Regions from separate parts of the Streptomyces sp. NPDC012825 genome, predicted to be linked through region 2. Evidence: riboswitches for the same ligand, from Rfam matches in the RefSeq annotation. Region 2 holds a riboswitch; the other holds the start of a gene.
The links. Region 2 has a riboswitch for cyclic di-AMP ahead of ACFY7E_RS21005 (peptidoglycan DD-metalloendopeptidase family protein). Riboswitches for the same ligand answer to the same signal wherever they lie in the genome.
Positions count from the first base shown of each region.

Region 1: it holds a riboswitch for cyclic di-AMP, as region 2 does, so the genes downstream of both, ACFY7E_RS08660 (M23 family metallopeptidase) here and ACFY7E_RS21005 (peptidoglycan DD-metalloendopeptidase family protein) in region 2, are expected to answer to the same signal.

Region 1 covers NZ_JBIBBZ010000003.1:22,157-25,552, forward strand. Annotated here, with positions in the region: gene ACFY7E_RS08655 (aldo/keto reductase) at 1-346, opposite strand, end outside; gene ACFY7E_RS08660 (M23 family metallopeptidase) at 447-1,586, opposite strand; cyclic di-AMP (ydaO/yuaA leader) riboswitch at 1,598-1,744, opposite strand; gene ACFY7E_RS08665 (PP2C family protein-serine/threonine phosphatase) at 2,017-3,222, opposite strand.
Region 2 covers NZ_JBIBBZ010000010.1:10,109-13,504, reverse strand. Annotated here, with positions in the region: gene ACFY7E_RS21010 (tyrosine-protein phosphatase) at 1-602, opposite strand, end outside; cyclic di-AMP (ydaO/yuaA leader) riboswitch at 992-1,151, shown strand; gene ACFY7E_RS21005 (peptidoglycan DD-metalloendopeptidase family protein) at 1,155-2,129, shown strand; gene ACFY7E_RS21000 (SGNH/GDSL hydrolase family protein) at 2,292-3,095, shown strand; gene ACFY7E_RS20995 (STM4011 family radical SAM protein) at 3,073-3,396, opposite strand, start outside.

The DNA of each region.
Region 1 (3,396 bases), on a different contig from region 2:
TGCCGAGGCGGCGCAGGGACTCCTCGGCGGCGGCCTTGATCGTGGGGGCGGAGAGCCCCTTGAACCGGGGGTGGGCGCCCGCCTTGGTGGCGACGACGACATCGTCGCGGTTGCCCCGGGAGGCGAGCCAGCGGCCGATGACGGTCTCGGACTCGCCGCCCTCGTTGCCCTCGGCCCAGGCCGAGTAGACGTCGGCGGAGTCGATGAAGTTGCCGCCCGCGGCGGCGTAGGCGTCGAGGACGGCGAAGGACTGCGCCTCGTCGGCGGTCCAGCCGAAGACGTTGCCGCCGAGGGCGAGCGGGAAGACGTGCAGGTCGGACGTGCCCAGCGTACGGAGAGAGGTCATGGGGTGGTCAACGGTCCCCGCCGCCGGGCCTATTCCGCGCGGTTTCCGGAGGGTCTCCACGCGGTTTTCGTATGGTTTCCCGGTTTCCGGGTCTCCGGGGTCAGACCGTCAGGCCCTTGGAGCGCAGCCAGGCCGCCGGGTCGACGCCGTCGCCGCCGCCGGGGTGGATCTCCAGGTGGAGGTGGGCGCCGGAGACGTTCCCGGTGGCGCCGACGCGGCCGATCGTCTCGCCGGTGCCCACGGTCTGGCCGGCGGAGACCGTCATGGAGGAGAGGTGGCAGTACCAGACCTCGGTGCCGTCCTCCAGCTCCAGGACGATCCGGTAGCCGTAGGAGCCGGACCAGCCCGCCGACTTGACCGTGGCGCCGTGGACCGCCTTGAGCGGGGTGCCGGTGGGGGCCGCGAAGTCGAGGCCGGTGTGGTAGCCGGAGGACCACATCGAGCCGGACTGCATGTAGGTGGCGGTGAGGCTGTACGAGGAGAGGGGCATCGAGTAGCTGGCGGCGAGCTGGGCGAGGCGCTCGGCCTCGGCCTTCGCCCTGGCTTCCTCCTCCGCCTTGGCCTTGGCCTCCGCCTCGGCCTTCGCCTTCGCCTCCGCGGCCTCCTTCTCCGCCGCGTCGGCCTTGGCCTGCGCCTCGGCGGCGGCCTTCTCGGCGGCCGCCTTCTCCACCGCGGCCTTCTCGGCGGCGTCGGCGGAGGCCTGCTGCTGCTCGGCCTGCTGGAGGATGCGGGCGCGCAGGGCCTCGCCGGCGTCGGCGGTGCTCGGGGCGTCCGCCGTCGTCGTCAGGCTCGCCCGCGTGACCTGCCCGGTCCGCGCGGCCTGCCCGTCGGCCTCGGTGGTGTACGTGGCGGAGGTCAGCGGGTTCGGATTGGCGCGGTCCGCGGGGACCGTCTCCCGCTCCTCCTCCTGGTCGGACAGGAGGGTGCCGACGCCGGGGAGGTCGTGGGCGTCGGGCAGGTTCAGGTCCGGAAGGTCCGGGAGCGATATGGCCACCGGCGGCTTGTCCTGCGCGGTGGCGAGGCCGCCCGCGCCGACGGCCGCGATGACGCCGACGCCGAGGACGGTGGAGGAACGGGCGAAGCCGGAGCGCTGCTTGACGACCCGGTGCCGGCCGCCGGAGCGGTTCTGGGCGCGGAGGGAGTCCTCGGTGGGATTCCACTCGGTGTCCGGGACGGAGGAGGCCGCACCGCCGCCGAAGGCATCGAAGGGGGCTTCGGGGGCAGGGGTGTTGGACGCCACGGAGGCGCGCTCCTTTCCTTCCTTCTCGCCTACCGGGTTAGCTGACGGGTTCGGAGCAGGAAGGTCTCCTACGGGCCCGGTCGCACGGGTGCGAAGGGCTCGATTCACCCCAAATGGTGGTTCCCCGGTTCCCTTTCGGGATTCGGCGCATGCGCACGGTGCCGTCTCTTGCGACGGCTGGGACGACCGCGCTGCGTTATCGAACGTTAATAGACAGGGGGTCTCTATTCCAAGCCGTTCCCCGTGATCGTTCATTGAATTGGCAGGGAATGGTCCGACTTGACCCCCCTTCAGCGAGGCGAGGTCCAGGAAGGCTAAAACTCCCGCAACCTGACGGTTCGTCAATTGTTATCGCAGGGAGACCTGCCGACTACCCCTGGTGACGGGACCGCGGCCCACCTCCGGAGAGGCGACGGGACCCGCCTCCGAATCAGCGACGGGACCCGCCGGGCGGCACCACCGGCATCGTCCGGCGCCGCTCCGGCTGCCCCGCCGCCGGGCGGCTCAGCGCGAGCAGCGCCATGTCGTCCGTCGCCCCGCCGCCCGTGTGGAGCCGTACGTCGTCCACGAGCGCGTCGAGCACCTCCTCCGGGCCGGGGAAGATCCGCCCGGACAGCCGCTCCGCCGGGTCGTAGAAGACGCCCTGGGCGTTCCGCGCCTCCGAGAGGCCGTCGGTGTAGAAGAGCAGCGTCGTGCCCGGCGGATACGGCCGGGCCTCGGCGCGGTCCGGCCACGACGCGAGGTCCCCCATGCCGAGGGGCAGCGCCGGCCGGATCGGGTCGACCGGTTCGACCCGCCCGTCCCCGTGCAGCACCAGCGGGGGCGGGTGCCCCCGGTTGACCACCCGTACGAAGCCGTCGAAGGTGCCGCTGCCGTCGGAGCGCGGGATCTCGGCCAGGACGGCGGTGGTGAACCCCTCGACGGCGTCGAGGCTGTCCCGGCGGGTGCCCTCCCGGTCCAGCGCCCGTTCGAGCCGCTGTGCCACGCCCTCCAGGGTCCGCTCCTGCTCGGCCGCTTCCCGGAAGGCCCCGATGACGACGGCGACGGCCTCGACCGCGTCGAGGCCCTTGCCCCGTACGTCCCCGACCACGAGCCGCACCCCGTGCGGGGTGTCCTGCACGGCGAAGAGGTCGCCACCGATGAACGCGTCCGCCTGCGCCGCCTCGTAACGGGCCGCGCACCGCAGCCCGCCGATCCGCTCGGCGGGCGTCGGCAGCACCGCCTTCTGCGCGGTCTCCGCGATGACCCGCGCCGAGGCGAGCCGCTCGCCGCTGCGGCGCACCACCCGGTTGATGAGGAGGGCGAGTCCGGAGACGGTGCACACGGTCAGGGTCTCGGCGACGGCCGGGGCGCGGGTGACGTCGTCGCTGAAGAGGTAGAGGCCGACCGAGGCGAGAACGGCGGCGATCCCGGTGAGGAGGGTCGTGAGCAGGGAGAAGAAGGGCGCGGCGACCAGCGGGGCGGCGGCGAGCATCGGCGAGGCGGTGTACGGGGCGGGGGTCGTCACGTCGAAGAGGACACCGCCCACGATGATCAGCGGCGGCAGCGCGCGGATGAACCGCCGGGTGCCCCGGTACGCGGGACGGCCCTCGCCGCCCCGCCTCCCTGCGCCCGCCGATCCTGGGGGGTGCCCCACCTGTTCTCTCCTGCCCGGTCCGCCCGGCCGCGGCCCCGTACCGCGCCCTTCCAGGGTGGCCGCAGCCCCGGCGGACGGCGACTCCGCACGGCCGACCGGCGTACGGAGCCGTCCGGGAGGCCGACGGGGGCCGCGCGAGAAGCCGACGGGGCCGCCCGAAAAGCTGACGTGGGC
Region 2 (3,396 bases):
CGGCGGTGCGGCTCGTTCGACTTCACGTAGTCGGCCTCGATCGCCGTCCGGTCGACCCCGACGGCGAGCAGGGTGATCGCGACGGCGAGCCCGGCGCGGTCCTTGCCCGCCGCGCAGTGCATTAGGGCCGGGACGCTCTCCTCCGCCATGGAGTGCAGGATCCGGCTGTGCTCGGCGGTGCGCTCCACCACCATCCGGCGGTACGAATCGGACATCCGGGCCGCGGCCCTGCCGTCGCCGAGGATCTCCCGCAGCTGCGCGGTGTCGCCGTCGCGCACCAGCCTCCAGAACTCCTTGCCCTCGGCCGGGTCGTTGAGCGGTATGTTCACGTTCCGCACCCCGGGCAGCTCGACGTCCGGGCCCTCGACCCGCCGGTCGGCCTCGTTGCGGAAGTCGAAGACCGTGTGCAGCCCGAGGCCGGCGAGGAAGGCGGCGTCGCTCTCGGTCGCGTGGGCGAGGTGACCGCTGCGGAAGAGGCGGCCGGGGCGGACCGCGCGCCCGTCCGTCGTCGGCAGGCCGCCCACGTCCCGGAAGTTGCGGACCTCCGCCAGCTCGGGCTCGGCGGCTTCGACGGGCGGGACCTGCGGCAACTGCTGCGTCACGGATGCTCCTGGAAGGTTGGCGTGCGGATGCCCGACGTGACATCGGTTCCTGGGGCAATCATCCGGGTGAGAGGCGCGCGGCGCACCCCCTCGGACGGTAATGAGCGATCTGTCCGAATTGAGGTTTTGGGTATAACGCGCCCTGGTTGCGGGCGAGATGGGATTCGGCGCGTGAGCAGGGTCATAGAGGTGACGGATCGTGGCCGGATCCCCGGCACAATCTCCTTACGGGGCAAGGAAATCGGAGGAGCGTCTTCCACGGAGGGTGACCGGAATCCCGGAGGAACGATCTAGGGCGGAATCCCGGGACAAAACAACGGCTTGTTCGCGCCGACCCCGCTCGTCTAGCGTCACGCTCAATCCGGACGGACCGCCGAATCCTGCCACCGCCCGGAATTCCACCCATCCCATGCGTGGCAGGAGCGGGGGACCCAGGAAGTACGCCGGTCCCGCGATGCAGGACGGCTCGGGGTGAAGCCGCGCGAGAGCGCGGCCGGGCATCTCCAGTCCGAACCCGACAGCTCACCTCGCAGGCGCCGGAGAGGATTCGCCATGCCCGCGAAGGGTAAGCACCGCCGTCCCAAGAACAACCCCCTCACCCGCGGCTTCGCCGTCGCCGGCACGGGAGGCGCCGTCGTCGCCCTCCCGCTCCTCGGCGCCACCGGGGCCCACGCCGCCGAGCAGACCGCCCCGGCCGCCGCCTCCGTCCAGTCCGTCGTCACCGCGCACCCCGTCGCGGCGAAGACCGCCCCCGCGAAGGCCACCGAGGAGACCGCCCCCCGGACATACTCCGTCGTCTCCGGCGACTACCTGTCGAAGATCGCCGACGACCACCACCTCGCGGGCGGCTGGGAGAAGATCTACGAGGACAATCGCCGGACCATCGGCGCCGACCCCTCCCTCATCCTGCCCGGCATGAAGCTCACCATCGGCGCCAAGGGCTCCGCCCCCGCCGCCCCGAAGAGCACCACCGGCGCCCAGGCCTCCGGCAAGAACGGCGACGACGCCCCGCGCGCCTCCCGCGAGAGCCGCCGCGCCGCCGCCCCGGCCGCCGACACCGCGAAGACCTCGGAGAGCTCCACCGGCTCCTCGTCCTCCACCGGCTCCACCGCCTCCTCCTCCGGCTGGGTCGCCCCCGTCGCCGGCGGCGGCTTCTCCACCCCGTACCGCGCCTCCGGCTCCATGTGGTCCTCCGGCTACCACACCGGCGTCGACTTCATCGCCTCCTCCGGCACCACCGTCCGCGCCGTCGGCGCCGGCACGGTCGTCTCCGCCGGTTGGAGCGGCTCGTACGGCAACGAGGTCGTCATCAAGCACGAGGACGGCAACTACTCGCAGTACGCCCACCTCTCCTCCCTCTCGGTCTCGGCCGGGCAGAGCGTCGACGGCGGGCAGCAGATAGGCCTCTCCGGCTCCACCGGCAACTCCACCGGCCCGCACCTGCACTTCGAGATCCGCACCACGCCGAGCTACGGCTCGGACATCGACCCGCTGGCCTACCTGCGCCAGCACGGCGTCTCCGTCTGACGCCCCGAAAGGGACACCCTTTTTCCGACGGCCCGGCGTGCACACGCCGGGCCGTGGGCCTATTCCGACTTGGGGCAATCTTTATCGGTGGCATATGTCACCCGTCGTCAACCCCTCCTTACGGTCGCGTAGGCCACACGCGAAAGGGAAGGATGTGCCCCCGTGGCAGACGATTCGAGATCAAGAGACAAGAACGCATTCGGGTCGTACGCGGCGATCGGTGACAGCTTCACCGAGGGCGTCGGAGACCCCGGCCCCGACGGGACGTACGTCGGCTGGGCGGACCGTTTCGCGGTCCTGCTCGCCGACCAGCTGCCGGAGCACGACGCCTTCCGCTACGCCAACCTGGCCGTACGCGGGCGCCTCCTCGACCAGATCGTGGCGGAACAGGTCCCCCGGGCGAAGGAACTCGCCCCCGACCTGGTGACCTTCTGCGCGGGCGGCAACGACATCATCCGCCCCGGCAGCGACCCGGACGCCGTGGCCGAGCGCTTCGAGCGCGCCGTCGCCGACCTGACCTCCGCCGTCGGGACCGTCATGGTGACCACCGGCTTCGACACCCGCGACGTCCCCGTGCTCCGGCACCTGCGCGGCAAGATCGCCACCTACACCGCGCACGTCCGCGCCGTCGCCGACCGCTACGGCTGCCCGGTCCTCGACCTCTGGTCGCTCAGGTCCGTCCAGGACCGGCGGGCCTGGGACGGCGACCGGCTGCACCTCTCGCCCGAGGGACACACCCGGGTCGCCCTGCGCGCCGCCCAGGTCCTCGGCCTGCCGGTGCCCGCCGACCCCGACCAGGCGTGGCCGCCGATCCCGCCGCGCGGCTCGCTCGAGGTGCGCCGCGACAACATCCAGTGGACGCGGGAGTACCTCGTGCCCTGGATCGGGCGCCGGCTGCGCGGCGAGAGCTCCGGGGACCACGTCGAGGCCAAGCGCCCCGACCTCATGCCCCTCCAGCGGGTCTAGCGGGCGGTACGGCGGCGGGGATCCGCTCCAGGACCCCGCCCGCGAACACGTCGTACAGCGGCAGCGTCTCCAGGTGGACGTAGCCGATGTGGCAGTCGCAGACGGCGAGGGGGCAGGCGCGGGGCCGCAGGGCGGCGCGGTACGAACCGTCGTACAGGTTCCCCAGTTCGGCCTTGACGAAGTGGCAGCGCCGCACCGTCCCCCCGCCGTCCACCGACACCACCGACTCCCCGGTGCGGCAGGGCAGCCCCGCCGAGCGGTGCGGATGCCGGCTGTACGGGAAGAGGGGGTCGAGCCCCGT